Regions from separate parts of the Streptomyces sp. NPDC001852 genome, predicted to be linked through region 2. Evidence: riboswitches for the same ligand, from Rfam matches in the RefSeq annotation. Region 2 holds a riboswitch; each other region holds the start of a gene.
What was found. A riboswitch is a leader RNA that binds a small molecule or an ion and turns the genes downstream of it on or off. The one in region 2 is predicted to bind cyclic di-AMP.
Positions count from the first base shown of each region.

Region 1: another riboswitch for cyclic di-AMP. It lies ahead of ACFYZB_RS17650 (NlpC/P60 family protein); the one in region 2 lies ahead of ACFYZB_RS05655 (transglycosylase family protein).
Region 3: another riboswitch for cyclic di-AMP. It lies ahead of ACFYZB_RS36755 (M23 family metallopeptidase); the one in region 2 lies ahead of ACFYZB_RS05655 (transglycosylase family protein).

Region 1 covers NZ_JBIATN010000009.1:132,306-142,164, reverse strand. Annotated here, with positions in the region: gene ACFYZB_RS17665 (LuxR C-terminal-related transcriptional regulator) at 1-89, shown strand, start outside; gene ACFYZB_RS17660 (NlpC/P60 family protein) at 106-1,173, opposite strand; gene ACFYZB_RS17655 (hypothetical protein) at 1,602-1,955, shown strand; gene ACFYZB_RS17650 (NlpC/P60 family protein) at 2,109-3,275, opposite strand; cyclic di-AMP (ydaO/yuaA leader) riboswitch at 3,283-3,452, opposite strand; gene pcrA (DNA helicase PcrA) at 3,665-6,154, shown strand; gene ACFYZB_RS17640 (M23 family metallopeptidase) at 6,197-7,726, opposite strand; gene ACFYZB_RS17635 (alpha/beta fold hydrolase) at 7,971-8,822, opposite strand; gene ACFYZB_RS17630 (cobalamin B12-binding domain-containing protein) at 9,047-9,469, shown strand; gene ACFYZB_RS17625 (DUF5691 domain-containing protein) at 9,445-9,859, opposite strand, start outside.
Region 2 covers NZ_JBIATN010000003.1:64,487-74,345, reverse strand. Annotated here, with positions in the region: gene ACFYZB_RS05675 (nucleoside triphosphate pyrophosphohydrolase) at 1-464, shown strand, start outside; gene ACFYZB_RS05670 (cytochrome P450) at 846-2,222, shown strand; gene ACFYZB_RS05665 (DUF899 family protein) at 2,216-2,899, opposite strand; gene ACFYZB_RS05660 (transglycosylase family protein) at 3,191-4,270, shown strand; cyclic di-AMP (ydaO/yuaA leader) riboswitch at 4,454-4,626, shown strand; gene ACFYZB_RS05655 (transglycosylase family protein) at 4,631-5,317, shown strand; gene eno (phosphopyruvate hydratase) at 5,672-6,958, shown strand; gene ACFYZB_RS05645 (septum formation initiator family protein) at 7,064-7,543, shown strand; partial or broken gene ACFYZB_RS05640 (DUF501 domain-containing protein) at 7,500-7,997, shown strand; gene ACFYZB_RS05635 (exopolyphosphatase) at 8,202-9,197, shown strand; gene ACFYZB_RS05630 (hypothetical protein) at 9,265-9,537, opposite strand.
Region 3 covers NZ_JBIATN010000029.1:99,370-109,228, forward strand. Annotated here, with positions in the region: gene ACFYZB_RS36730 (NADPH-dependent FMN reductase) at 122-727, shown strand; gene ribA (GTP cyclohydrolase II) at 1,021-1,653, opposite strand; gene ACFYZB_RS36740 (MarR family winged helix-turn-helix transcriptional regulator) at 1,775-2,284, opposite strand; gene ACFYZB_RS36745 (dihydrofolate reductase family protein) at 2,346-3,479, shown strand; tRNA gene ACFYZB_RS36750 (tRNA-Met) at 3,546-3,619, opposite strand; cyclic di-AMP (ydaO/yuaA leader) riboswitch at 3,919-4,068, shown strand; gene ACFYZB_RS36755 (M23 family metallopeptidase) at 4,076-5,095, shown strand; gene ACFYZB_RS36760 (aldo/keto reductase) at 5,172-6,116, shown strand; gene ACFYZB_RS36765 (PrsW family glutamic-type intramembrane protease) at 6,168-7,529, opposite strand; gene trmB (tRNA (guanosine(46)-N7)-methyltransferase TrmB) at 7,572-8,438, opposite strand; gene lhgO (L-2-hydroxyglutarate oxidase) at 8,462-9,685, opposite strand; gene ACFYZB_RS36780 (MFS transporter) at 9,747-9,859, opposite strand, start outside.

The sequences.
Region 1 (9,859 bases), on a different contig from region 2:
AGTCCCATGTCTCGGCGGTCCTGCGCAAGCTCCAGCTGTCCAACCGCCACGAGCTGACCCGCTGGGCGACGGCCCGCCGGCTGGTCTGACCCCTGCGGGCCGGGCCTAGGCCACCCGGGTCGCCCCCGCGAACGGCATCAGGTCGAGGGGGGCCAGCCGGACCGGTGCCGAGGGGTTCGGGGCGTGGATGATCTGTCCGTCTCCCACGTAGATGCCGACGTGGCTGATCCCGGAGTAGAAGAACACCAGGTCCCCCGGCTGGAGTTCGGAGCGGGAGACGCGTCGGCCCGCGTCGATCTGGGCGTAGGTGGTGCGCGGCAGGGAGATGCCGGCGGCGCGGTAGGCGGCCTGCACCAGCCCCGAGCAGTCGAAGGCGTTCGGGCCGGCCGCGCCCCACACATAGGGGCTGCCGAGCTTGGCGTAGGCGTAGTCGACGGCAGCCGCGGCGCGCGCGTTCGGGGCGGTGACCGTCCCGGCCTGCTCCAGCGCGTCCCGGGTGTCCGAGGCCGAGCGGGAGGCACGTCCCGGCAGAGTGACGTCACCACCGGTGATCTGGGCCCGCTGCTGTGGAGCGAGCTGCGCCAGCAGTTGGCGGGCCGCGTCCAGCTTGGCGGTGATGGCCTTCTTCTGCCGTCGCAGCTCGGCCTGCCGGGACCGCAGCGACGTCAGCTCGATGCGCGCCGCGCCTCGCAACTGCTCGATCTCCCGCAGCTGTCCGCGCACCTGGGACACGGCGGCGGCCTGCCGGTCACCGGCCCGCTCCACGAACGCGGCGTCGTCCAGGTACCGGTCCGGGTCGCCGGACAGCGCCAGCTGCCAGGTCGGTGCGAAGCCGCCCTCGCGGTACTGCGCCGCCGCGAACGAACCCAGTGCGTCCCGGGCGGTGTTGAGCCGTTGCTGCTTGCGGGCGGTCTCGTCCCGCAGCGCGTTCAGCCGCCGCTGCGCCGCGTCCGCCTTCTCCCTGACGCCGTCGTACGTCTCGGTCGCGGCCTCGGCCTCCTGGTACAGCTCGTCCACCTTGGCCTTCACCTGTGCCGGCGTCAGCTGTGGCTCGGCGTGACCCGTCCCGTCGAACCCCGTCGCGGTGGCCGCGCCCGCCAGGGCGAGTGTGGCGGCCGTCCGGGCCGTATGCCCGCCCATCGAACGTTGCCGGGGCTTGCGGTGCGCTGCCACCTGGACCGTCACGTCCTTCCGTACGACTCGCACGACCGAGAGGTCCGTGCGTCCGGCGGCGGCCCGCACAGGGGAAGCGGGCCACCGCCGGACCTTCTCGGCGGTGGTGGCCGACGGCCGCCCCTGGCCCGGGCGGCGGTGGGGAGCCGGTCACCTGGGGGAGGACGCTAGGCCCGACTGTGACGACTGGGTAACGCAGTGTACGGAACTGGCCTCGACGGACCGGAATGTGACCGCAAGTGACCGCACGGCCGGTCTGGAGTCGTCGGCTTCACGCAGCGTGGTGACCGAAGCCCGGAAAGCGGGACGGAGGCGAGGCTCCGGGTGCTATGGGGCGCATATATGCAAGATCGTCCGCGCGCTCGCCGACCGCTGTGGCCGGGGCCGGTGACAGGAGGCTGCTGGGCCCCTGGTTAGGCTCCGGGCCCATGGACGTACTCATCCATCTCTTCGTCGGCCTGCACATCATCGGCATCGCCGCGCTGCTCGGCGGTTTCCTCACCCAGATGAAGGCGATGGGCCAGGGCACGGCCCGGTTCGTGCCCGGCATGCTGCACGGCGCACTGACCATGCTGGTCACCGGCGTGGCCCTGGTCGGTCTCAACCAGGCCGACGACCACCACGTCAACACCATCAAGATCGGCGTCAAGCTGGCGCTGCTGGTCGTGATCCTTGGACTGGTCTACGTGAAGCGTGACGAGGAGAAGATCGACAAGGGCCTGTTCGGACTCGTCGGCACGCTGACCATGACGAACATCTTCATCGCCGTCCTGTGGACCTGACGGTCATCCGTCCCTGCCACCGGCGGGGGCGGCGAGCGCCGCACCGGAGGCGACCAGGACGCCGGCACGCGCGCGTGGGACGGTGATGCGTCGGCACGCGCGCGTGGACGGCGCAAGTGACGGGGCCGGCCGCCGTGTCCGGGGGGCGGATGGTCAGCCCGGTCGTACGACGCTGTGGATGATCGACTCGCCGCCGTAGTAGATCGACTCCTCGCGGACGTACGCGCCCGGCTTCGGGGCGTGGATCATCATGCCGTTGCCTATGTAGACACCGACGTGGCTGATGTCGTCGTAGAAGAAGATCAGATCGCCTGGCCGCGCGTCGGCGAGCGAGACCGTGGTGCCTGCGTTGACCTGGTCGTACGTGGTGCGCGGAAGCGTGACGCCGGCGGCCTTCCAGGCGGCCTGGGTGAGGCCCGAGCAGTCGTAGGAGTCCGGGCCGGTGGCGCCCCACACATACGGCTTGCCGATCTGCGCGCGGGCGAAGGCGATCGCCTTCTCGGCCTTCGTGTCGTACGAGCCGGACGCCGTGGATCCGGTCGAGCCGGAGCCCGTCGAGCCGGAGCCGGAGCCGGTGCCCGAGGACGACGACGAGCCGGCCTGCTGCTGGGCCGCCTGTTGCTTCGCCAGCTCGGCCGCCTTGCGCGCCGCCTCCTGCTGCTGCTCCCGCTCGATGGCGGCCAGCCGGGCCTTCTCCTGGGCCGTCAGCTGCGACAGCAGCTCGCGCGCCGAGGCCAGCTTCTGCTGGACGGTGGACTTGGCGGTCTGCAGGTCGTGCTGTGAGTCGGTTAGCGTCTGCAGGCTCTCCGCGGCCTCCCGCCGCTTCTTCATGGTTGCGGCCTGCTCGCCGATGTAGTCGTCGACCGCGCTCTTCTCCCGCGAGGTCAGCCGGTTCATCAGCTGCGTCTGGTCGAAGTAGTCCTGCGGGTCGTTCGCCAGCAGGAAGGTGGCCGTGTCGGGAGCGGCGGTGCCGGTGCGGTACTGGGCCGCGGCGAAGGAACCCAGTTCTTCGCGGGCCTTGTTGAGGCGTGCCGTGCGCCGGGCGAGGTCGTCGCGCAGGGCGTCGACGCGGCCCCGCTGTCTGACGGACCGCTCCTTGGCCGCGTCGTACTTCTCGGTCGCCGACTCCGCCTGGCGGTAGAGGTCGTCGACCTTCTTCTCGACCTCCTCCAGGCTCGGCTTGGCGTGATCGGTACTCGGGGCGGCCTCGGCGGTCTGCGAGAGCACGGCCATGGAGGTGAGGGCGGCGGTGGCGAGGGCGGGGGTGCGAAGGCCCGTTCCGATGGTCCCGCCGGGGCGCGGCTTGCGGTGCGACGCCAAGGGAGGCGACTCCTTCCAATGGGCCGCCTACCGGGTTAGCTGTCGGGTTCGGGCGGTGGTTCGGAAGGGTTGCCCTACGGTGGCGTCCCGGGTGGGAGCCGGCCGATTCACCCCAAAGTCGGTGGGTCCCCGGCTCCGGGCGCCATGCGGGCGCGCCGGACTCGGCGGAGGCCGCGCACGCGGCCTGACGGCAACCTAGCCAACTGGTGTGACTAGTGTGAAGGTTGGTGCGTGATATGTCCGATACATTTTCGTGATCTGAGCCCGGAATCGCGTCTGCGTCATCGGGTGATTCCGCAGCGTAAGGAAGGTTTTCCGCATTGGCCCGCGCCGGTCGGTTTCTGGGACGGCGAACGGTTGTCGGTGGGGCGCCCTAGACTCGTAGAGCGATGAGCAGCCTCTTTGACGACAGCTTCCTGGCGGACCTCCAGCCCCCTCGCGGGCACGAGGAGGAACATCCGCCGCCCGAGGACGATCACGCTCCGGAGCCGCTTCCGGACGATCTGTTCGGCGGGAAGTTCGACGTGCCGCCGGACCGGGACGCCTACTACCGCGACGGCGCCCCGCGCCCCGCGCTCGACGCGGCGGCACTGCTGGAGGGGCTGAACGACAACCAGCGCGCCGCGGTCGTGCACGCCGGCTCCCCGCTGCTCATCGTCGCCGGCGCCGGCTCGGGCAAGACCCGCGTGCTCACCCACCGCATCGCCCACCTGCTCGCCGAGCGGCACGTGCACCCTGGCCAGGTCCTCGCGATCACCTTCACCAACAAGGCCGCGGGCGAGATGAAGGAGCGCGTCGAGCACCTCGTCGGCCCGCGCGCGAACGCGATGTGGGTGATGACCTTCCACAGCGCGTGCGTGCGCATCCTGCGCCGCGAGTCGAAGAAGCTCGGCTTCACGTCGTCGTTCTCGATCTACGACGCCGCCGACAGCAAGCGCCTGATGGCGCTGGTCTGCCGCGATCTGGACCTCGACCCCAAGCGCTTCCCGCCGAAGTCGTTCAGCGCGAAGATCAGCAACCTGAAGAACGAGCTGATCGACGAGGAGGACTTCGCCGCCCAGGCCACCGACGGCTTCGAGAAGACCCTCGCCCAGGCTTACGCGCTCTACCAGTCGCGGCTGCGCGAGGCCAACGCGCTCGACTTCGACGACCTGATCATGACGACGGTGAACCTGCTGCGTGCCTTCCCGGACGTGGCCGAGCACTACCGCCGCCGCTTCCGGCACGTCCTCGTCGACGAGTACCAGGACACCAACCACGCCCAGTACGCGCTGGTGAGGGAGCTCGTCGGCACCGGGGAGCGCTCCGCCGAGGAGGGCGACACCCCGCCCGGCGAGTACGACCTCCCGCCCGCCGAGCTGTGCGTCGTGGGTGACGCGGACCAGTCGATCTACGCCTTCCGGGGCGCGACCATCCGCAACATCCTGCAGTTCGAGGAGGACTACCCGAACGCGACGACGATCCTGCTGGAGCAGAACTACCGCTCCACGCAGACCATCCTGTCCGCCGCCAACGCGGTCATCGAGCGCAACGAGTCCCGCCGCCCGAAGAACCTGTGGACCAACGCCGGCCAGGGCGCACGGATCACCGGTTACGTCGCGGACACCGAGCACGACGAGGCCCAGTTCGTCGCCGACGAGATAGACCGCCTGGTCGACGCGGGCGAGGCCAAGGCCGGTGACGTCGCCGTCTTCTACCGCACCAACGCACAGTCCCGTGTCTTCGAAGAGGTCTTCATCCGCGTCGGCCTGCCCTACAAGGTCGTCGGCGGTGTCCGCTTCTACGAGCGCAAGGAGGTCCGGGACGTCCTGGCCTACCTGCGGGTCCTCGCCAACCCCGAGGACTCGGTGCCGCTGCGCCGCATCCTCAACGTGCCCAAGCGGGGCATCGGCGAGCGCGCGGAGGCGATGATCGACGCCCTCGCCCAGCGCGAGAAGATCAGCTTCCCGCAGGCGCTCAAGCGCGTGGACGAGGCGTACGGCATGGCCGCGCGCTCCACCAACGCCGTCAAGCGGTTCAACACCCTGATGGAGGACCTGCGCACGATCGTCGAGTCCGGCGCCGGACCGGCGACCGTGCTGGAGGCCATACTCGAACGCACCGGCTATCTCGCCGAGTTGCAGGCCTCCACCGACCCGCAGGACGAGACCCGCATCGAGAACCTCCAGGAACTCGCCGCCGTGGCCCTGGAGTTCGAGCAGGCGCGCGGCGAGGGCGAGTCGGTGGGGCTGGCCGACTTCCTGGAGCAGGTCGCCCTGGTCGCCGACTCCGACCAGATCCCCGACGAGGACGAGGAAGGCTCCGGCGTCATCACCCTGATGACCCTGCACACCGCCAAGGGCCTGGAGTTCCCGGTCGTCTTCCTGACCGGCATGGAGGACGGCGTCTTCCCGCACATGCGCGCCCTCGGCCAGACCAAGGAACTGGAGGAGGAGCGGCGCCTCGCGTACGTCGGCATCACGCGCGCGCGGGAGCGGCTCTACCTGACGCGGTCGGCGATGCGCAGCGCCTGGGGCCAGCCGTCGTACAACCCGCCCTCCCGCTTCCTGGAGGAGATCCCGCCCACCCATGTGGACTGGAAGCGGACGGGGGCGACGGCACCGGTCTCGTCCGGGCCGGCCTCCGGGATCGCGGCCTCGCTGTCCTCGTCCCGCTCGCGTTCCTCGGCGTCAGGCGCGTCGGGGTTCGCCACCCGGCGCACCGCGGAGAAGCCGGTGGTCACCCTGGCCGTCGGGGACCGGGTCACGCACGACCAGTTCGGGCTCGGCACGGTCGTCGCCGTGAAGGGCACGGGCGCGAACGCGGAGGCGACGATCGACTTCGGCGACACCAAGCCGAAGCGGCTGCTGCTGCGGTACGCGCCGGTGGAGAAGCTGTAGGTCCAAGGGCCCTCGCCGCTCGGCGAGGGCCCACGGGACCACTCAGGTGGGGTCGAGGCCGTGGCTGCGCAGCCACGGCAGCGGGTCTATGGCAGCCCCGCCCGCGGGCCGTACCTCGAAGTGCAGATGCGGCCCGGTGGAGTTGCCGGAATTGCCGGAGTAGGCGATCGGCTCGCCGGCCTTGACGACCGTCCCCGAGGCGACGCGGTAGCTGGACAGGTGGCAGTACCAGGTCTGCGTGCCGTCCTTCGCCGTCACGATCATCATGTTGCCGTAGGCGCTGTTCCACTTGGTGGTGACGGTGCCGTCGGTGGCGGCCATCACCGTGGTGCCGTAGGCGACGGGGAAGTCGATGCCCGTGTGCACGGACATCCAGTTCACGCCCGCCTGGCCGAAGTAGGCGCTGAGCCCCTTCTGCGTGACCGGCAGCACGAACTTGGGGCGCAGCCGTTCCTTGAGCGCGGCCGCCGCGGCGGCCTTCTTCTTCTCCAGCTCCTGCTGGTTCTTCAGGTCGAGCCGCTCCTGCGTACGGCTCGCCCGGTCGGCGAAGTCGTGGGCGCCGGCGGACAGGGTGTTGAGCTGGGAGTCCAGCTTGCTGTTGGCGGCCGAGGCCTTGACCGTGTGCGCGTCCGGGGCGGAGGCGGTGGTGTCCTGGCCGTCGTCGGTCAGCGCGCCGACCGAGGCTGCGGCGATGCCGGCGACGCCCATCACACAGGCCGAGGGCACGGCGACGGTCAGCAGCGCCGAGCGCTTGGCCGGCGTACGACGGCGGGAGCGCGCGGCACTGCGCGCGCCGACCCGCGTCGCCGGCGCGCTCTCTTCCTGGTCGTCCAGCAGGCCGGGCCCGGCGGGCGATTCACCCGTGACGCCCGATTCGTCGCCCCCGGTGTGCTGTTCGCCGAACGCGCTGCCCTCGTAGGGCACCTCGTCCTCGTAGGGCACCTCGTCCTCGTACGGCGTCGGGTCGTACGGCACCTGCGGGAAGGCCGAGGTCGCCTGCGGGCCGCCGGCCTGGTCGAAGACGGGTGCGGACTGCTGGACGAACGGTTCGGCAGCTTGCTCTGCCTCCATCGGGACGGCCTGGCCGCCGGAATTCCACTGCGTGGCGTCGAACGTGCCCGACTCGAAGGTCTGGGTGCCCCACGCCCACTGCTGGGTGGGGTCGGCGATGCCGGACTGGTCGGGCGGCAGCCAGGTGCTCGTGTCCCACTGGCCGCTGATGTCGTTGCCCGTCGCCTGGGCGGGAATCGTCCAGGCGGTGGAGTCGTAGACGCCGGAGTCGTAGGCGGCGTGGTGCTGGGCCGCGTACGGGTCGTAGTTCAGGGCCTGGCCGGTCTGCCACTGTGTGCTGTCGTACGCGCCGCTGCTCTGCTGGCCGGACAGGCTGCCGAAGAGCGGGTCGGCGGAGAAGGTGCCGGTGCCGTCCGGAAACCCGGTGGTGCCGTAGCCGCCGTACGTGGTGAAGTCACCGTAGTGGGCTTCATGCGTTCCGTACGGCGCGTAGTGCGCGGCGGAGGCGTCGGAAGCCGGGGCCGGGGTGGTCATGGTCCCCGACGGGTGACGGTCGTTCACCAACTTCTCTTTCGCCTCGACAACAGGGGCTGCCAGAGCAGTGCGGTGACTGTACCCGCCGGTACCTGGGCGCGACAATCTTCGGGTGGTTTCGCGCCCGCCGTAAACGGGCAATCGGCGGCGTTTCGGGGGGCGCCGGACACGAGTTTGGCCGAGAGTTCGATTGCTGTTCTATGTGTGGTGACTGTTCGTCACCTGTGCGTCACTCCGCCGTCGGATGCTTCACGCCACCATCACACCGCCGTCACGCCACCGTCAGACCGCCGGCGATCCGGTCCTCGGGGTGCGGGGAGTCGAGAGCCTCGCGTATTCCGGCCGCCACGGCGGGGTGCACCGGCAGGGCGAGATGCCCGATGCCGGTCACCCGGACGTTCTGCGCGTCGAGGTCCGGGTGCTCCAGGCGGGCCGTCTCCAGCGGCACCATCACGGAGTCCAGGTCGCTCCAGAAGCTGACGAACCGGGTACGGCAGCCGGGTGCGGGCCGATTGAGCTCCTCGATCACTCCCGAGCCGGGCCGCATCTGGCGCACGATCGGGTGGGCGTTGGCCAGAGGGGCCGCGCGGGTCCCCGAGTGCGGCGTACCCAGTGTGACGAGGGTGCGCACCCGCAGATCACCGCCCAGGCGCTGCACGTAGTAACGGGCGATGAGTCCGCCGAGGCTGTGCCCCACGATGTCGACCCGGTCGCTGCCGGTGCGCTCGCACAGCTCCTCGACGTGCCGGCCGAGCAGCTCGGCGGCGGCACGGATGTCGCAGGTCAGCGGGGAGTAGTTGAGCGATGCGACGTGCTGCCTGCCGTGCTGGGTGAGGTTGCGGCGCAGCAGCACGAACACCGAGCGGTTGTCGATGAAACCGTGCAGCAGCACCACCGGCGGGCCGGATCGGAGCGGCAGCTGGGTGGTGCCGCCCTGGGCGGGCAGGGCGGGGGTGCGGCGTTCCTGGGTGAGGCCGGTCGGATACAGCAGGAGATGACCGGCCAGGATCGCGGCCTCGAGGGCGGTCGCCTTGAGCAGCGCCACGGAGATTCCGGCGAGTCTGCCGGGCCACAGGCGCCGGCAGAACGGGAGAAAAAGTGGCAGTACTCCGGTGACCTTCATGGGCCGACCTCCTGTCGGCACGCCGGAGGACGGCTCGATCCCCCGTGTGCCCTCATGTCCCACCATGTGATTTCCCCCTCGCTGCGCACCGTAAAACTGCCGGTTGCGGGATGCTGGAGATAACGTTCGTTCACTTCGCGACGGTGGCGGAACGCGCCAAAAGTGCGGTACTTGTCGTTGGGGACGGAAGCGATCGCTTCCGTGGTCGTTTGATGGAGGCAGTGATGGGTGTGGCAGCCGGTCCGATCCGCGTGGTGGTCGCCAAGCCAGGGCTCGACGGCCACGATCGGGGGGCCAAGGTCATCGCGCGTGCCCTGCGCGATGCCGGCATGGAAGTCATCTACACCGGGCTCCACCAGACGCCGGAACAGATCGTGGACACCGCCATCCAGGAGGACGCCGACGCGATCGGCCTGTCCATCCTCTCCGGCGCGCACAACACGCTGTTCGCCGCGGTGATCGACCTGCTCAAGGAGCGCGACGCCGAGGACATCCTCGTCTTCGGCGGCGGCATCGTCCCGGACGAGGACATCCCGCCGCTGAAGGAGAAGGGCGTCGCGGAGATCTTCACGCCGGGCGCGACGACCGCGTCGATCGTTCAGTGGGTGCGGGAGAACGTCCGTCAGTCGGCTGCCTCCGGCGGTTGAGCGGCCGCCTCCGGCGGTCGGGCAGGCAGTTCGGCGAGTGGGGGCCGGTTCGGGGCGAGTTCCGCGGCCATGTCCGCGCGCAGCCGCAGTGTGGTCACCAGTCGCTGGAACGCCTCCGCCCAGTAGCCTCCGGCTCCCGGCGCCGCGTCCTCCCGTTCGTCTGGTATCGCCAGCAGCGCCTCGAGCCGGGTGGCCTGCGCAGGGTCCAGGCAGCGTTCGGCCAGCCCCATCACTCCGCTGAAGCTCCAGGGGTAACTGCCCGCGTCGCGTGCGATGTTGAGCGCGTCCACGACCGCCCGGCCCAGCGGCGCGGCCCAGGGCACCGCACACACCCCGAGTAGCTGGAACGCCTCCGACAGTCCGTGCGTGGCGATGAACCCGGCCACCCAT
Region 2 (9,859 bases):
CGCCGTTCTCCATAGACGACGTGGCCGGCGGCATCGTCGCCAAGCTCGTCCACCGGCACCCGCATGTCTTCGGCGACGAGAAGGCCGAGACACCGGAGGACGTCAAGGAACACTGGCTGCGCACCAAGGCCGAGGAGAAGCGGCGCACGTCGGTCACGGAGGGCGTGCCGCTCGGCCAGCCCGGCCTGGCCCTCGCCGCCAAGCTCTCCTCCCGCGCGCGTACGGCAGGTCTCGACGTGCCGCTCCCGCAGGGCGAGGACATCGGCTATCGGCTGCTGGCCCTGGCGGCCCGCGCCGAGGCGGAGGGCGTGGACCCCGAGGCGGCCCTGCGCGCGGCGGCCCGTGCCTACCGGGACGCCATCCGGGAGGCGGAGGGAATCACCCCCGAGCCGACGACCGCGGCCTCCGGCCCCCACCAGGACGCGGAGGCCCACCGCGACCCGGCGGAAGAGGATGCCCCATAGGCGGTACGCACGGCTCCCGGCGCCCGGGTCCACCGGGATCCCGCGGAGCATGGCGTGCCGGAGGCGGTACGCACATGGTTCCTGGCGGCCGGGTCCACCGGGATCCCGCGGACGAGGACGCGCCCCAGGCGGTACGCACGGCTCCCGGTGACCAGATCCGCGGGTCCCCACGGAGGAGGACGTGCCGGAGGCGCTACCCACAGCTCCCGGCGACCGGGCTCACCGGACCCCGCGGACGAGGACCCGCCGGAGGCGATACGCGCGGCTCCCGGCGACCGGGTGCACCGGGACCCCGCGGAGCAGGACGCGCCTCAGGCGATACCCACAGCCCACGGCCCACCAGGACGCGGAGGCTTACCCGGATCCGGATACCGTCGAGGAGTGACCGACCAGCCCCACCCGCAGGCCGCCCCCGAGCCCGTCGCCGGCTCGGCACCGGACCCCGCCTCCTCCGCCCCCGAGCCCGTCGCCGGCTCGGCACCGGACCCCGCCTCCTCCGCTCCCGACCTGTTCACCTGGGAGTTCGCCACCGACCCCTACCCCGCTTACGCCTGGCTGCGCGAGCACGCGCCGGTGCACCGGACGCGGTTGCCCAGCGGTGTCGAGGCCTGGCTGGTCACGCGGTACGCCGATGCCAGGCAGGCCCTCGCCGACCAGCGGCTGAGCAAGAACCCGGCGCATCACGACGAGCCCGCGCACGCCAAGGGAAAGACCGGCATCCCCGGCGAGCGCAAGGCCGAGCTGATGACGCATCTGCTGAACATCGACCCGCCGGACCACACCCGGCTGCGGCGGCTCGTCAGCAAGGCGTTCACGCCGCGCCGGGTCGCCGAGTTCGCGCCCCGGGTGCAGGAGCTGACCGACCGCCTCATCGACCGGTTCGCGACGAAGGGCTCCGCCGACCTCATCCACGAGTTCGCCTTCCCGCTGCCCATCTACGCCATCTGCGACCTGCTCGGCGTCCCGCGCGAGGACCAGGACGACTTCCGGGACTGGGCCGGGATGATGATCCGGCACGGCGGAGGGCCGCGCGGCGGAGTCGCACGGTCGGTCAAGAAGATGCGCGGCTACCTCGCCGAGCTGATCCACAGGAAGCGCGAGGCCCTGCCCGCCGAGCCCGCGCCCGGCGAGGACCTCATCTCCGGCCTCATCCGCGCCTCCGACCACGGCGAGCACCTCACCGAGAACGAGGCCGCCGCGATGGCCTTCATCCTGCTCTTCGCCGGTTTCGAGACCACCGTGAACCTGATCGGCAACGGCACCTACGCCCTGCTCACCCACCCCGCCCAGCGCGAGCGCCTCCAGGACTCCCTGGCCAGGAAGGAGAAGGACCTCCTGGAGACCGGGGTCGAGGAACTCCTGCGCTACGACGGCCCGGTGGAGCTGGCCACCTGGCGGTTCGCCACCGAGCCGCTCACCATCGGCGGGCAGGACATCGCGCCGGGGGATCCGGTGCTGGTGGTGCTCGCGGCGGCGGACCGGGACCCGCAGCGGTTCGCCGATCCGGACGTGCTGGACCTCGCTCGCCGCGACAACCAGCACCTCGGATACGGCCACGGCATCCACTACTGCCTCGGCGCGCCGCTCGCCCGGCTGGAGGGCCAGACCGCGCTCGCCACCCTGCTCACCCGCCTGCCCGACCTGCGGCTCGCCGCCGATCCGGCCGACCTGAGGTGGCGGGGCGGGCTCATCATGCGGGGCCTGCGCACCCTGCCGGTGGAGTTCACGCCGGTTCCGGCGGGCGCCGGCGGTCAGTAGTCCAGGCCCGCGAACCAGTCGCCGCGGCCGCCGGGCGTCAGGTCGAGGAGGTGCCAGACGGGGTTGAGGAGGTCGATGCCGCGCTGGTCGATGTCCTCGGCCATGCGCGGGTGGGCGGAGTAGAAGTGGCGGACCGTGCCGTCCGGGTCCCGGGTGAAGACGGACACGGTGGAGTCCTGCACTCCGTCCTCGTCCTCGCTGCCCAGGTCGTACTTGAAGGTGCTGTCCCCGGCACTGAGCAGGCGCAGCCGGGACCAGCCGCGGCCTCGGGCGTGCCGGCGCAGGACGGGCGGGTCGGCGGCCGCGAGGACGACGAGGTCGGCGTTCTGGGCGACGTGGTGGGCGACGCCGTTGAAGCCGTCGATCCACAGGGTGCACATCGGACACGGGTCGGTCTGCCGTTTGCCGTACATGAAGTGGTAGACGATCAACGGCCGGCCGGGGCCGGAGAACAGCTCGCTCAGTCTGACCTCGCGGACGGGGGTGTCGCCCGCGTCGAGGTCGGCGGGGCCTTCGAGGAAGACGTGGTCGCCGACGGCGGCGCCCTGCGGCAGCGCCCTGCGCAGGGCCGCGACCCTCTCTCGGTGGCGCATGAGTTCGATCTCGGCGTCGCGGAGTTCCTCGCGTGCGGCGAGGTAGTCCGCGGACTCGCCGGGCAGCCGGGTCTGGCGCGCCATCGTGTCCTCCTGGACGTCAAGCCCCCCGGTTCATGTCGGGTCCTATGGTTGCGGCCGCGCCGCGCGCCGGGCGTGAGGCACCGCCGTTCCCGTCGGGTGACAAAGCGGGCAGGAGGGGAGGATCGGGTGCAGGCAGGGGGGAGATGACAAACCTTCAACTCCGTGATCTTCACGTGATCTGCGCGGCATTAACTTGTGACAAGTGATCGTCTGCCGATACGTTCACCCATCAGCGTGGCGAGGGGCACCAGTTCGCCTCGCCGGTCCTGCTGTCGCACGAAAGGCTTCCGCATGCTCTCCGGGAACGGTCGTCACCGTCGCCCCCGTCAGGCTCCTGCCCTCCTCGTCGCGGCCGGGGTGACCGGCTCCGCCATCGCCATCCCGCTGCTCGGCGCCGCCAGTGCCAGCGCGGCCGACGGCACCACCTGGGACAAGGTCGCCGAGTGCGAGAGCGGCGGTTCCTGGAGCGCGGACACCGGAAACGGCTACTACGGCGGTCTGCAGATCTCGCTGGACGACTGGGACAAGTACGGCGGCACGCAGTACGCCGAGAGCGCCGACCAGGCCAGCCGCTCCCAGCAGATAGCCGTCGCCGAGAAGATCCTCGCGGACCAGGGCACCAAGCCGTGGGCGATGTGCGCGCTGACCGCCGGGCTGACCTCCGGCTCCGCCTCGGTCGACGTCGACACCGGCGTCGGCGGCTCCGGCAACGGCGACGGGTCGAGTGGTGCGTCCGGCTCGGCCGACGGCTCCGACTCGTCCGGTCTGCCGGATTCGTCCGCGTCCGACTCCGGTTCGAGTTCGGGCTCGGACTCCGGCTCCCAGACCGCCTCCGGTTCGGCCTCCTCCGGCTCCCCCTCGGACTCGAGCGCCACGCCGGCCCCGAGCCCGAGCAAGGACGCCACCGGGACCCCCGCTGCGACCGGCGGCCCCACCGGAACCGGCACCCCCAAGTCCGACAAGACCGACAAGTCCGGCTCGTATGACAGTGGAAGCCCTCAGGGGGGCGGTAGCTCTCCCGCGGCGACACCCGGTACCGACAACTCGGACAATCAGCAGCAGAGTGCCGGTTCTTGGAGCCTGATCGACACCGGCGCACTCGGCAGTGGCGGACGCCACCGCGGCGACAGTGCGGACGAAAGCGTGACAAACGGTCAGAACGCCACCTCTTCCGGCCGTCATGCCGTTCATGGGCCGGCCACCTACACCGTCCACGAGGGCGACTCCCTCGCCTCCATCGCCGACTCCCTTGGTGTCGACGGCGGGTGGCACGCGCTCTATGAGGCCAACAAGAAGGTCATCGGCGCCGACCCCGACCACATCACCGCCGGTCAGACCCTGAAAATCCATGCCGAAAACGGCGAGGGCTAGCGGGAGTTGACGCCCCACTTCGCGGCTGATGTCCGGTTTGGCGAAAGTGTGGGATGAGTCTCAGAAGCCCTGATCGTCTTTGAAATTCCGTCGATCGCATGTCTACGGTCAGGACCGCTCGTCACCACGAGCCCCGGGACTCGCAACGCCGAATCCTGCCAGCGGGTTGCCCGGGAACAGTCGTCGCGTCAAGCGCCGTAGGCAGGAGCGGGGGACCCAAGGTAGGCGCCGGGCCCAGCGGTTGACGCTGGACCGGCTAGGGGTGAAGCCGCGCCTCGCGAGAGCGAGCGTGCGGCCGGGCAACTCAACCGGCCCGAACCCGACAGCTCACCTCGCAGGCGTCGGTGAGGGGATCGATCCATGCTGTTTTCCGGCAAGGGCAAGCACCGTCGTCCGTCCAAGGCCGTCCGCGCCATCACGCTCGCCGGTGTCACCGGCGCCGCCGTCGCCGCCCCGCTGATGGCGGCCGGCAACGCCTCCGCCGCCACCGCCTCCGAGTGGGACGCGGTCGCCCAGTGCGAGTCGGGCGGCAACTGGTCCATCAACACCGGCAACGGCTTCTACGGCGGTCTGCAGTTCACCAACTCCACCTGGGCCGCGTACGGCGGCACCGCCTACGCCGCGCGTGCCGACCTCGCCACCAAGGCGCAGCAGATAGCCGTCGCCGAGAAGGTCCTCGCGGGTCAGGGCAAGGGCGCCTGGCCGGTCTGCGGCACGGGCCTGTCCTCCGCCGCCTACAGCGGCTCGGCCCCGACCGCCTCGACGAAGTCCGCGCCGAGCACGAGCACCCGCTCCACCGACCAGCAGGCCGCCACCCGCTCCACCACGCGCACGGCCCCGAAGGCGAGCAAGACCGTCACCACCCCGACCGGCAAGAAGGTCAAGAAGGGCGACGGCGAGTACAAGGTCGTCACGGGCGACACCCTCAGCGCCATCGCCGAGAAGCACCACGTGGCCGGCGGCTGGCAGAAGCTGTTCCAGCTGAACAAGGACATCGTCCAGGACGCGAACCTCATCTACCCGGGCCAGCAGCTGCACCTGAAGTGACACCCGGCTCCGAACGGACCCACAGTGCCCTCACATCCCCGGCCCGCACACTGAAGGCCTCGTGAGGGCCACCCCCGTCCCCACGGGCTCCCCGCCCCGGCGCGTGTTCCCCCGTACGCGCCGGGGCGGGGTCTTTTTCTGCCCCTTTCCCGAGGGCCTCCGCCCCCTTTTCTTCGTGCCTCGTACACCCACCCTTTGTTCCGCTGGTGAACAATGGGTACCGTCTGCGTGTCCCTCCCCGTCCACGGGACGGTCGGTCGGTGGCCGGCGCCCCCGGGACGGTTAGGCTCTAGGCGCAAGGCACAGCCGTAAGGCACACAGCCCCGTACTTCCAGCGTCACATCCAAGAAGGAGATGCTCGTGCCGTCCATCGACGTCGTCGTAGCCCGGGAAATCCTGGACTCCCGAGGCAACCCCACGGTCGAGGTCGAGGTCGGCCTCGACGACGGCAGCACGGGTCGTGCCGCCGTCCCGTCCGGCGCCTCCACCGGCGCCTTCGAGGCCATCGAGCTGCGCGACGGTGACCCCAACCGTTACCTGGGCAAGGGTGTCGAGAAGGCCGTCCTCGCCGTCATCGAGCAGATCGGCCCGGAGCTGGTCGGCTACGACGCCACCGAGCAGCGCCTGATCGACCAGGCCATGTTCGACCTGGACGCCACCGACAACAAGGGCTCCCTCGGCGCCAACGCCATCCTCGGCGTCTCCCTCGCCGTCGCCCACGCCGCCTCCGAGGCGTCCGACCTCCCCCTCTTCCGCTACCTGGGCGGCCCGAACGCGCACCTGCTGCCGGTGCCGATGATGAACATCCTCAACGGCGGCTCGCACGCGGACTCCAACGTGGACATCCAGGAGTTCATGATCGCCCCGATCGGCGCGGAGTCCTTCTCCGAGGCCCTGCGCTGGGGCGCCGAGGTCTACCACACCCTGAAGAAGGTCCTGAAGAGCAAGGGCCTGGCCACCGGCCTCGGCGACGAGGGCGGCTTCGCCCCGAACCTCGGCTCCAACCGCGAGGCCCTCGACCTCATCCTCGAGGCCGTCAAGGAGGCCGGCTACGCCCCCGGCGAGCAGATCGCCCTCGCGCTCGACGTGGCCGCCTCCGAGTTCTACAAGGACGGCAAGTACCTCTTCGAGGGCAAGGAGCGCTCCGCCGCCGAGATGACGGAGTACTACGAGGAGCTCGTGGCGGCCTACCCGCTCGTCTCCATCGAGGACCCGCTGTTCGAGGACGACTGGGCCGGCTGGAAGGTCATCACCGACAAGCTCGGCGACAAGGTCCAGCTGGTCGGCGACGACCTGTTCGTCACCAACCCCGAGCGCCTCGCCCGCGGCATCGAGGAGGGCACCGCCAACGCCCTGCTGGTCAAGGTCAACCAGATCGGCTCGCTGACCGAGACCCTGGACGCCGTCGAGCTGGCCCAGCGCAACGGCTTCAAGTGCATGATGTCCCACCGCTCCGGCGAGACCGAGGACGTCACCATCGCCGACCTGGCCGTCGCCACCAACTGCGGCCAGATCAAGACCGGCGCCCCGGCCCGCTCCGAGCGTGTCGCCAAGTACAACCAGCTGCTGCGCATCGAGGAGATCCTCGACGACGCCGCGGTGTACGCGGGCCGCAGCGCGTTCCCCCGCTTCAAGGGCTGACCCAACCTGGAGTAAGTCTTAGCCAGTCGTACGTACGTCCCTGTACCCGGTCCCGTACCGTGTGCGGGGACGTACGCGCGTGTGAAAGGGGAGGCGGAGAGCCAGATGGCTGTGAAGGACCGGGACCGTTTCTCCACCGCGACCAGGCTGCGGCTGCTCGGCGAGCAGACGGCGGCCCGGGTCTACCGCTCCCAGAGCAGGCGGCAGGCCCGACGCTCCCGGCTCACCGGCCGCGCGGCGCTGCTCGCCCTGGTGCTGTGCTCGATGATCGTCGCGCTCGCCTACCCGATGCGGCAGTACGTCTCCCAGCGCGCGCAGATCTCCGACCTCCAGCGGCAGCGGGAGCAGGCCCGCGAGCGGGTGGAGCAGCTGCGCGACCTCAAGGCGCGCTGGCAGGACGACTCCTACGCCGAGCAGCAGATCCGGCGCCGGCTGCACTACGTGATGCCCGGCGAGACCGGGTACGTGGTCGTCGACCCCGGCGGCACGGCCCGGCAGTCCCGATCCGACCTCAAGGCCGCCCGGCGGCCCTGGTACGCCAATGTCTGGGACGGCCTGGACAAGTCCGACGCCTCCGACCAGTAGTCGATGCAGTCATCGACGCAGTGACCGACAGAAAGCCAATCCGAAAGCAGTCATGGAAACGCCCCCGCCGCCCACCCCGCGCACCGAGCCCACCGACGCGGACGTCGAGGCCTTCAAGCAGCAGCTGGGCCGCCCGCCGCGGGGCCTGCGGGCCATCGCGCACCGCTGCCCGTGCGGTCAGCCGGACGTCGTGGAGACGGCACCCCGGCTGCCCGACGGCACGCCCTTCCCGACGACGTACTACCTGACGTGCCCGCGCGCCGCCTCGGCGATCGGCACGCTGGAGGCGAACGGCGTCATGAAGGAGATGACCGAACGCCTGCAGAGCGACCCCGAGCTGGCCGCGGCCTACCGTGCCGCGCACGAGGACTACATCGCGCGCCGGGACGCCATCGAGGTCCTGAAGGGCTTCCCCAGCGCGGGTGGCATGCCGGACCGCGTGAAGTGCCTGCACGTCCTGGTCGCGCACTCGCTGGCCGCCGGACCCGGGGTGAACCCGCTCGGCGACGAGGCGATCGCGATGCTGCCCGAGTGGTGGCGCAAGGGGCCGTGCGTGCAGCCCCTCGAGGCGCCCGACCCGGCGGACGAGCACCCCGGTGAGGAGGGCGCGGTCTTCGACCCCGCCGAGGTCCGCAGCGGCTTCTTCGCCGAGAAGCCCATGGTCCCGGAGGGCTTCTCCCGGGTCGCCGCCGTCGACTGCGGCACGAACTCCATCCGGCTGCTCGTCGCCGACGTGAACCCCGCCACCGGTGAGCTGCTGGAGCTGGACCGCCGCATGACGATCGTGCGGCTCGGCCAGGACGTGGACCGCACCGGCCGGCTGGCGCCCGAGGCGCTGGAGCGGACCTTCGCCGCATGCCGGGAGTACGCCGGGGTGATCCGTGAACTCGGCGCAGCCAGGGTGCGGTTCGTCGCCACCTCCGCCTCCCGCGACGCCGAGAACCGGGACGACTTCGTGCGCGGGGTGCTGGACATCCTCGGCGTCGAGCCGGAGGTGATCAGCGGCGAGCAGGAGGCCGAGTTCTCCTTCACCGGCGCCACCAAGGAGCTGACCGGCCGGGACGACCTGACCAGGCCCTACCTGGTGGTGGACATCGGCGGCGGCTCCACCGAGTTCGTCGTCGGCGACGACCGGGTGCGGGCGGCGCGGTCCGTGGACGTGGGCTGCGTACGGATGACGGAACGTCACCTGGTGCACGGCGGCAAGGTCTCCGACCCGCCCACCGAGCAGCAGATCGCCGCCATGCGGGCCGACATCGAGGCGGCCCTGGACCTCGCCGAGGAGACGGTGCCGCTGCGCGAGGCGCACACCCTGGTGGGCCTCGCCGGGTCCGTCACCACCGTCTCGGCCATCGCGCAGGAACTGCCCGAGTACGACTCCGCGCGCATCCACCACTCCCGCGTCTCCCGCGACCGGGTCCGTGAGATCACCGAGTGGCTGCTGCGCTCCACGCACGCCGAGCGCGCCGCGATCCCGTCCATGCACCCGGGCCGGGTCGACGTGATCGGCGCGGGCTCCCTCGTGCTGCTCGCGATCATGGAACGGATCGGTGCCGAGGAGGTCGTGGTGAGCGAGCACGACATCCTCGACGGCATCGCCTTCGGTGCGGCCGGGGCGGCGGCATCGGGCCAGGGGGCCGCCGGCCCGCGATGACGTGGAGTGGCCCCGGTCCCCCTGAGGAGGAACCGGGGCCGTCGCCCCGGCCCGAGCGGGCCGGTCGTCAGTTGCAGAGCAGGACGATGAGGCCGTTGCACCCCCCGTCCTCGTCGTCCTCGTCGTGGCCGCCGCCCTTCCCGTGCTCGTCGTGGCCGCGGCCGTCCTCGCCGTGGCCGCCGCCGGCCGGGGCCGCCTTGGCGGTGAGGTGAGTGGCGGGGGTCGCCGCCACGGCGGAGGCGGCTGTCGCCGTCCCCGCCGCGAGGGCGATGCCCAGGACCGCGCTGACCATGCCTATTCGCGAGATGGCCTTCTTGGAGGCCGTCTGTGAAGTGCTCATGCAGGCACGCTATGGGGCGCTCTGTCCGATATCGCGCGGTGTGTGGCTGACCGGGTGAACAGCGGTCCGTGCAGCGGTCCGGCCGGGTGAAGCCCTGTTGCCCGGGTCTCTTTTGTTACCCACGGGTAGCCAACTGCTGAGCAGGTCGGATAACGTTTGAGCGGCTTCCGGGTGGCCTGCCGGGCTCCCCGGGGCCCTTCGATGACACGGCGTCGGAAAACTTCGTGAAGTTCTTCACAAGGATTTCGGGCCGGTCGGCGTACGGAAGTCCCCCGGTTGGCCCTTTCAGGGGGTGAAGAGCCCTTTGAACATGTTCAGATGG
Region 3 (9,859 bases), on a different contig from region 2:
CCTCCGCCCGGTCACTCTAACCGACTTACAATCAGCGTTGTACTTTCTACAACGATCGTTGTACTTTGCTGTGCGGGAGGCCGCAACGGGCGGCCGGCCCGTCACGAGATGGGGGATTCCTGTGTCCGTTGCCAGCAACGAAGCACCTCTGCGCGTCGCCGTCGTCATCGGCAGCGTGCGGGAGGGCCGCCAGGGCCGGGCGGTCGCCGACTGGTTCCTCGGTACCGCAGCCGACGACACCGGCCTCGACCTCGACGTCATCGACCTCGGCGAGATCGACCTCCCGCTGGTGCTGCCCGGCTGGGGCGGCACCCCGAGCCCGGAGGCCGTCGCCGCGCTGCGGGACGTCTCGCCGCGGCTCGCCGCCGCCGACGCGTTCGTCGTCGTCACGCCCGAGTACAACCACAGCTTCCCGGCGTCCCTGAAGAACTTCATCGACTGGCACCACGCCCAGTGGCAGGCCAAGCCGGTCGGCTTCGTCTCGTACGGCGGCCTCGGCGGCGGCCTGCGCGCGGTCGAGCAACTCCGGCTGGTCTTCGCCGAACTGCACGCGACGAGCGTGCGCGACTCGGTCAGCCTGCACGGCCCCTGGTCCGGCCTCGGTGAGGACGGCACGCCGCGGGACGCGGCCGTGTGCGCCGGCGCCGCCAAGGGCATGCTCGGTCAACTCGCCTGGTGGGGCCGGGCGTTGCGGGCCGCGCGGGCCGAGCGTCCGTACGCCGGCTGAGCGCGGGGTGGGGGAGGTGCGTACGACGGCACCCGCCGCGGCGGCCCCGGCCCGCCCGGTACCGGACCCGGCACCGCGCTGAGCGTCAACTCCCAGTTGGGTGCGTCCGTCGGCACGGCCGTGCTGTCGGTGGTGCTCGGTACGGCGGGCATGCGCCCGGCCGGCTTCCGCACTGCGTGTGCCGTGGCGACGACTTTGCCGGCGCTGACGGCCGTACCGGCCCTCCTGCTCCCGGGTCCTCGGCAGGCGCGGTGACCGGCGGATCCGTTCCGTACCGGTCCCGGCCCGGCCGTTCAGCCCACGTTGAGTTCGGCCAGCGGCAGTGTGTGCCGGGTCTGGAGGACCTTCGCGCGCAGGTAGCGGACGTTGTGGGCCGTGGTGAAGACACCGGTCGGCACCCGGTCCCGCACGACCACGCCCAGTGCGCGCAGCTGCTCCGCCTTGTCGGGGTTGTTGGACAGCAGGTCCAGTTCCGCCATGCCGAGCGCGGCGAGCATCTGCGCGGCGGCCGTGTAGTCGCGGGCGTCCTCCGGCAGGCCGAGCGCGGCGTTCGCCTCGTAGGTGTCGAGGCCCTGGTCCTGCAGGGCGTAGGCGTCGAGCTTGTTGTAGAGGCCGATGCCGCGGCCCTCCTGGCGGAGGTAGAGCAGGACGCCACCGCGGTCGGCGATGCGTTCGACCGCCTCGCGCAGCTGCGGGCCGCAGTCGCAGCGGGCCGAGCCGAAGACGTCGCCGGTCAGGCACTCGGAGTGCAGGCGCACCAGCGGGACGGTGCCGGGGGCGGGGTCGCCGAGGACGACGGCGACGTGTTCCTGGCCGTCGGCCAGGCCGTGGAAGGTGACGAGTTCGGCGTCGACGCTGTAGCCGTCGTCGAAGCGCAGCGGTACCCGGACGCGGGCGCGCGGCGTGGCGGCGGGGGTGTCGGGCATGCGGGTCCCTCCGGGTGCGGGCATGTGCTTCAGATTTGAAGCAGCGATACGCAGGGGACCCTACCTCATGCTTCAAAGTTAAAGCAATCGGGATTCCGGGCGTCGTCCGAATCCGGAGCGATCACGAACAGGACGAACGGCGCCGCCAGGGCACGTCCTCCGCCCCGGGCTCGGCACCCTCGCCCTGCAGCCCGCGCGCGATCCCCGTGCAGATCTCCTCCAGCTGCCCCACCTGCTCCGGCGTGAGCCGGTCGAACAGGGTGGCGCGCACGGTCTCGACGTGCCCGGGCGCCGTACGCTCCAGTACGGCCATCCCCTCGTCCGTCAGCACGGCGATGCTGCTGCGCTTGTCCCAGCGGCAGTCCTCCCGGCGCACCAGCGCGTCCCGCTCCAGCCGGGTCACCGCGTACGTCAGCCGGCTGCGCGTGATCTTCAGCTTCTCGGCGAGATCGGTCATCCGCAGCCGCCGGTCGGGCGCCTCGGACAGGTTGGCCAGCACGGAGTAGAACAGGTGCGGCATGCCGGCGTCCTGCTGGAGCTGTCGGTCGATCGCGTCCTCCAGGAGGTGCGTCGCGGCCATGTAGGCGCGCCAGGCGCGCTGCTCCTCGGGGCTGAGCCAGCGGGTCGTCATGCCGCCAGTGTAAGTTTGTTTCAAACTTGAACCAAGACTCGCCTCCAGGGAGACCGCGCCGATGTCGTACCCGTACGTGCTGCTGTCCGCCGCCGTCTCTCTCGACGGCTGCCTGGACGACACCGGCCCCGACCGGCTCCTGCTGTCCAGCCCGGCCGACTTCGACCGGGTCGACGCGGTACGGGCCTCGGTCGACGCCATCCTGATCGGCGCCGGCACGATCCGCGCCGACAACCCGCGGCTGCTGGTCAACTCCGCCGAGCGCCGCGCGGCGCGGGTGCGGGAGGGCCGCCCGGAGTACCCGCTGAAGGTCACCGTCACCGCCACCGGCGACCTCGACCCCGACGCCAACTTCTGGCACACCGGCGGCGCGAAGCTCGTCTACACGACAGACGCGGGCGCCGAGCGCGCGGTCCGGCGCGTCGGTGACACTGCCGACGTCGTCCCGCTCGGCCCCGACCTCGACTGGCGGGCCCTGCTGACCCACCTGCACGAGGTGCGCGGCATCGGGCGGCTGATGGTCGAGGGCGGCGGCACGGTCCACACCCAGCTGCTGCAGCTGGGCCTCGCCGACGAGCTCCAGCTGGTCCTCGCGCCCCTGTTCGTCGGCGACCCCGGCGCGCCCCGCCTGTTCGGCCCCGGCGGCTACCAGGCCGGCCGGCTGCGCCTGACCGAGACCCGCCGCATCGAGGACGTGGTCCTCATGCGCTACGAGCCCACGGCCCCCGGCACGGGCGCGGTCGCCACCGCCGCCGACCGTCACTGGCTGCGGACCGCCTGCGAGCTCGCCGCCCAGTGCCCGCCGTCCACGACGGCGTTCAGCGTCGGCGCGGTGGTGGTCGGGGCCGACGGCACGGAGCTGGCCCGTGGCCACTCCCGGGAGGGCGGGGATCCAGTGGTCCACGCGGAGGAGGCCGCGCTGGCGAAGATCGACCCGGCGGATCCCCGGCTGGGCGGCGCCACCGTCTACAGCAGCCTGGAGCCCTGCGCCCGGCGGGCCTCGCGGCCCGCGCCCTGTGCCGAGCTGATTCTCCGGGCGGGGGTGCGCAGGGTGGTCACGGCGTGGCAGGAGCCGGACACGTTCGTGGCGGGGGCCGATGGGACGGGGGTCCTGGTCGAGGGAGGTGCCGAGGTGGTCGTACTGCCTGAGCTCGCGGGACTCGCCAAGGCGCCGAACAGGCACCTGCTGGGCTGAGGCCCGGCCGGGCCGGAAAACACTCAGGGCCTGGAATCCAGTGGATTCCAGGCCCTGAGCCTTCAGTAGCGGGGACAGGATTTGAACCTGCGACCTCTGGGTTATGAGCCCAGCGAGCTACCGAGCTGCTCCACCCCGCGTCGTTGTGACTCCAGAGTACCCCATGCTCAGGGCGGCATGCACACCGCTTTCCCCGGGTGGTTGATCGTCTTCACGGAGGGTGACCGGACGACCGCCCTCCGCATAACATCTGAGACACCATCAAAAACGCCGACGCTCATGAACCATGGCCAACTCGCCCGATTTGCAGTGCTCCTGCCCTATTGGTCCACGGTCGAAAAGGTTAATGATCAAGCCGAACGGCTTGGAAAGTGACTCTCAGGTCTATTAACGTTCGATAACGCAGCGCGGTCGTCCCAGCCGTCACAAGAGGCGGCTCCGTGCGCACGCGCCGAATCCCGCGAGGGAACCGGGGAACCACCACCTTTGGGGTGAATCGCGCGAATGCCACAGTTGGTATACGCGCGTAGGAGACCTTCCTGCTCCGAACCCGTCAGCTAACCCGGTAGGCGGCGGAAGGAAAGGAGTACGCCCGAGTGGCGTCCAACCGGCCCGCCCCAGAAGCCCCGTTCGTGCCCTCGCAAGCCCAGCCGGAGACCTTCGGCTACGGCGCCTACCGCGCCGAGGAGGGGCCCTGGGAGGAGTGGAACCCCACCGAGGACTCCGTCGCCGCGGCCCGTGGCCGGCACCGCGTCGCCAAGCAGCGCGGCGGCTTCGCGCGCAGCTCCACCGTCCTCGGCGTCGGCGTGATGGCCGCGGTCGGCGCGGGCGGCATGGCCAGCGCCAACACCGGCAAGCCGCCGGTCTCCATATCCCTGCCGGACCTGGACTCCGTCGAGCACATCTTCGGCGGCGGCTCCTCCGACGCGCACCAGGCCACCGCCACCGGCCTCAGCAAGGTCGGCGTGAGCACCGACAGCGCCGACAGCAGCAACGCCGGCGAGGCCCTGCGCAACCGGATCATGGCCCAGGCCGAGCAGCAGAAGGGCCAGGCGAACAGCAAGGTCACCGCCGCCGCGATCGCCGCGGCCGACCAGCAGACCGCCGACGCCGCCGCCAAGGCGGAGAAGGAGGCCGCCGCCAAGGCCGCCGACGCCAAGCAGCAGGCGGAGGCCGACGCCAAGAAGGCCGCCGAGGTCAAGCGGCTGGCCGAGGAGTACACGCTGCCGGTCGTCTCGTACACGATCACCGGCACCTTCGGGCAGCCCGGCGCCATGTGGTCCTCCGGCTACCACACCGGCCTCGACTTCGCCGCCCCGACCGGCACCCTCATCAAGGCCGTGCACAGCGGCACGGTCACCCAGGCCGGCTGGGCCGGCGCCTACGGCTACCGCACCGTCATCACCCTGGACGACGGCACCGAGCTCTGGTTCTGCCACCAGTCCTCGATCAACGTCTCCGTCGGCCAGAAGGTCTCCACCGGTCAGGTCATCGGCCGGGTCGGCGCCACCGGCAACGTCACCGGCCCGCACCTGCACCTGGAGGTCCACCCGAACGGCCAGGCCACGGCCATCGACCCGGCGCCCTGGCTGCGCGACAAGGGCCTCAACCCCTGAGCCCGACTGCTCCGTCCGCGGGATCCCGGCGCCGACGGTGGAATGCGATCATCCACCGTCGGCGTTGACTTGGAGCATGACTTCTCTGCGCACACTCGGTTCCTCCGACCTCGAGGTCTTCCCGCTCTGCCTCGGCGGCAACGTCTTCGGCTGGACCGCCGACGAGGAGACCTCCTTCGCCGTCCTCGACGCCTACACGGAGGCCGGCGGCAACTTCATCGACACCGCCGACTCCTACTCGGCGTGGATCCAGGGCCACAAGGGCGGCGAGTCCGAGACGATCATCGGCAAGTGGGTCAAGGCCCGCGGCAACCGTGACCGCGTCGTCATCGCCACCAAGGTCAGCCAGCACCCCGAGTTCCAGGGCCTGTCCGCCGCCAACATCAAGGCCGCCGCCGACGCCTCCCTGCGCCGCCTGGACACCGACCACATCGACCTCTACTACACCCACTTCGACAAGCCCGAGATCCCGGTCGAGGAGATCATCGGCGCGCTGGACGAGCTGGTGAGGGCGGGCAAGGTCCGCCAGATCGGCGCCTCCAACATCAGCCCCGAGCGCCTGCAGGCCTCCCTGGACTTCTCCGACCGCGAGGGACTGGCCCGCTATGTCGCCCTCCAGCCCCACTACAACCTCGTCTCGCGCGACACCTACGAGGGCCCGCTGCAGGACCTGGCCGCCAGGGAGGGGCTGTCCGCGGTGTCCTACTTCTCGCTGGCCTCGGGCTTCCTGACCGGCAAGTACCGCCCCGGCACCAAGGTCGACAGCGCCCGTGCGAGCCGGGCCCAGGAGTACGCGGAGTCCGAGCGCGGCCAGAAGGTCCTGGCGGCCCTGGACGAGGTCGCCGCCGCGCATGACGCCCCCGTCGCCCGGGTCGCCCTCGCGTGGCTCGCGGCCCAGCCGACGATCACGGCACCGATCGCCTCGGCCCGCACGGTGGACCAGCTCCCAGCCCTCCTGGACGTGGTGGGCCTGAAGCTGACGCCGGAGGAGGTGCAGAAGCTGACGGACGCCTCGGCCTAGGGCATCCTGTCCCGGATTCCGGCGGTGCCGGACTCTCCGCGACCCGGCCGGCTACGACCGATACGGGTTGTACGCGGAGTACGGCGCCGCCGGATACCCGTACGCCGGTCCGGACGCCGCAGGCATCTGCACCGCCGGATACCCGTGACCCGGCCCCGGCGCCGCGGGCGACGCCGCCCAGCGGACCGGGACCGGAAGCGACGCCCTGGCGGCATACTCCAAGGCCGGCCGGGCGAGCCCCCGCCGCTTCCACAGCTCGTCCAGCAGCTCCCGCTCCCGTACGACGAAGTCGGCGCCGGCCTTCCCCTTGCGCCCCCGGTGCCGCAGAAAGGCGAGCGAGGTGGCGTAGGCCTCGTACTGCGCCACCGCGCGCGCCGCCGGCCGGCCGCCGTGGTGCCGGGCGAAGTCACGGGCCGTCCGGCGCGCCCGCATCGACCCGAGCGCGAACGGCTCGGCCGGTCCCAGCCACCCGGCCAGCACATACGCCGGCAGCTCCTCCCGTACGGTCCGCAGTTCCCGCTGCCGCGTGAAGATCGCGAGCCAGGTCAGCAGCCCGAACACGGGCACCATGAAGCCACCGTAGACGGCGAAGAATCCGAACTCGCCGAAGGTGGAGGAGCCGTTCCAGAAGGCGTGCATGCTCATCGCGAGCAGCAGACCGCAGACCGGCAGCAGCGCCCGCCGGGCGCGCTGCCGCTCGGCGGAGAGCGCGGCGATGCCGAAGCCGAGGCCGGTGAGGGTGGTGAACAGAGGGTGCGCGAACGGGGACATCACGATGCGCACGAAGAAGGTGGCGGCGGTGACGGAGGCGATGCCGCGGCCGCCGCTCATCTGGTCGGCGCCGAAGGCCGTACCCAGGTAGAGGATGTTCTCGGTGAACGCGAACCCGGTGGCGGTGATGCCCGCTATCACCACCCCGTCGACGATCCCCGTGAAGTCACGTCTGCGGAAGAGGAAGACGAGCAGAACGGCGGCGGCCTTGGCGGACTCCTCCACGATGGGCGCTATCACCGTGGCGCCGAGGGTGTCGGCGCCGGCCGGATCGGCGGTGGCGGTGGCTATCCACTTGGTCGCGAAGCTGTTGGCGACGATGGCGATCAGCGCCGCCGCGCACGCTCCCCAGGCGAAGGCGAAGACCAGGTTCCGCCAGGGGCCGGGCTCCACCCGGTCCAGCCACCGGAACGCGGCTATCAGCCACGGCACGGGCAGCACGGCGAGGGCGAGCCCGACGAGAAACCCCTCGGTGCCGGTCTGCCTGCGCACCAGCGCGAGGATGACGAGCCCGGACAGCGCGAGCAGGGTGATCAGCGCTCCGTACCGCACCCACCTGCGCTGCCACCAGTGCGGATGGCGCAGCGGAAGCGGCCCGTGGGGGCCCGGGGGATACGTCGGGAACGGAGGACTGGTGGCCACGGCATCGACCCTAACGGTGGCGGGACGAGGGGCTGGAGCGGTTTATCGGTCCTGAAGCGGTTCGCGTGCTTGACCCGCTCGGTCTGCCCGCTCCTGGTGCGGTACGCGCCGGAAGAGCAGATCGTTCACCACATGTCCCTTGTCCAGTCCCTGGCCCTCGAAACGGGTCAGCGGCCGGAACGCGGGGCGCGTCGCGAAACCGCCGTCCGCCTGCGTGTTCTCGAAGTCGGGATGCGCGGTGAGCACCTCGAGCATCTGCTCGGCGTACGGTTCCCAGTCGGTCGCGCAGTGCACGAGCGCGCCGGGTCTCAGCCGGGTCGCGGCGAGCGTCAGGAACTCGGGCTGGATCAGCCGCCGCTTGTGGTGCCGCTTCTTGGGCCAGGGGTCCGGGAAGTACACCCGCAGCCCGTCGAGCGCGTCGGGGGTGAGCATCTCCCGGAGCAGGATGATCGCGTCCCCGTTGCCCACCCGGACGTTGGACAGACCGTCGCGGTCGGCGAGACCCAGCAGATTGCCCTGGCCCGGGGTGTGCACGTCGACGGCGAGGATGTTGGTGTCCGGGTCGGCGGCGGCCATCTGCGCGGTGGCCTCGCCCATCCCGAACCCGATCTCCAGCACGACCGGCCGGTCGTTCCCGAACAGCTCACGCAGGTCGATGACCCGCTGCCCGTCGATGTCCAGCCCCCACGTGGGCCACAGCCGCTGCAGCGCGTCCGCCTGTCCCGCGGTCACCCTGCTCCGCCGTGGCTGGAAACTCCGGATCCGCCGCTCGAAGTGCGACCCGGCGGGATCGGCCTTGGGCCCGTCCGGAAACCGCGGCTCCCCCTTGGCCCGGGTGTGCCGGACGGACACGCCGGGGGTGTGGGGGGCCGGCGAGGCGGTTTCGGGAACGTTCAGGAACTCAGACACAGTGCTTCCGATTTTACGGGGCCCTACGAGGTGGCCCTCCCGAGCATGTCCAGCACCCGGCGTCCGACCTCGCGCCCGATCGGCAGCGAAGCGGTGGCCGCGGGCGAGGGTGCGTTCAGCACATGCACGGTCCGCGCCCCTTCGCGGATGAGGAAGTCGTCCACCAGCGTCCCGTCCCGCAACACCGCCTGCGCCCGCACCCCGGCAGGGGCCCGCACCAGGTCGTCCGCCTCCGCCCCGGGCAGCAGCCTGCGCACCGCCTCCAGGAACGCCCCCTTCGACAGCGAGCGGTGCAGCTCCCCCGCGCCGTATCTCCAGTGCCGCCGGGCGATCGCCCACGAACCCGGCCACGTCACGGTCCCGGCCAGCTCCCGGGGTCGTACGACCCGCCAGCCGTACCCCTCCCGGGCGAGCGCCGGCACCGCGTTCGGTCCGATGTGCACGCCCCCGTCGATCCCGCGCGTCAGGTGCACCCCGAGGAACGGGAAGGCCGGGTCCGGCACCGGATACACCAGCCCGCGCACCAGCTCCGGCCGCGCCAGCTCGTAGTACTCCCCGCGGAACGGCACGATCCGCACCTCGGGCTCGTCGCCGGTCAGCCGCGCGATCTCGTCGCAGTACAGCCCGGCGCAGTTCACCAGCACGCGCGCGCGTACGACGTCGCCGCCCGAGGTGAGGACGGCCACGCCCCGCTCCGGCCGCCGGTCGACCCGGACGACCCGGGCGCCGTACCGGATCTCGGCGCCGGAGGCCTGCGCCAGCTGCCGGGCGACGCCGACGAAGTCGCACACGCCCGTCGTGCCGACGTGTATGGCGGCCAGCCCGCGTACCTCGGGTTCGTACTCACCGATCTGTGCGGAGCCCAGTTCCCGCACCGGTATGCCGTTCTCCCGGCCCCGCTGCACGAGCGCGTGCAGCCGGGGCAGCTCCTCCCGCTCGGTGGCGACGATCAGCTTTCCGGTGACGGCGTGCGCGATGCCGTACTCCGCGCAGAACTTGACCATCTCGGCGGCGCCCCGCACCGCGTACCGCGCCTTGAGGGAGCCCGGCCGGTAGTAGATCCCGCTGTGGATGACCCCGCTGTTGCGCCCCGTCTGGTGCCGGGCCGGCCCCGGCTCCTTCTCCAGCACGGTGACCGCCGTGCCCGGTGCGGCCCGCGTGATCGCATACGCCGTGGACAGCCCGACGATCCCCCCACCGACCACGAGCACATCACAGTCGTACGCCCCGACCGGCACCTGCACCACCTCCCACCTCGATAGTGCACTGCGCCACTGACAACGCCTTCAAACGCCCGTGTGACGGTTCTCAGGCCGGAGCCATCAGCAGCGGACGGGCCCGCTCCCGCAGCTCCACCACCCTCGGCTCGTCCCCGTACGGTTCCAGCCGGTGCAGCAGGTCCTTCACGTACTCGGTCGTGC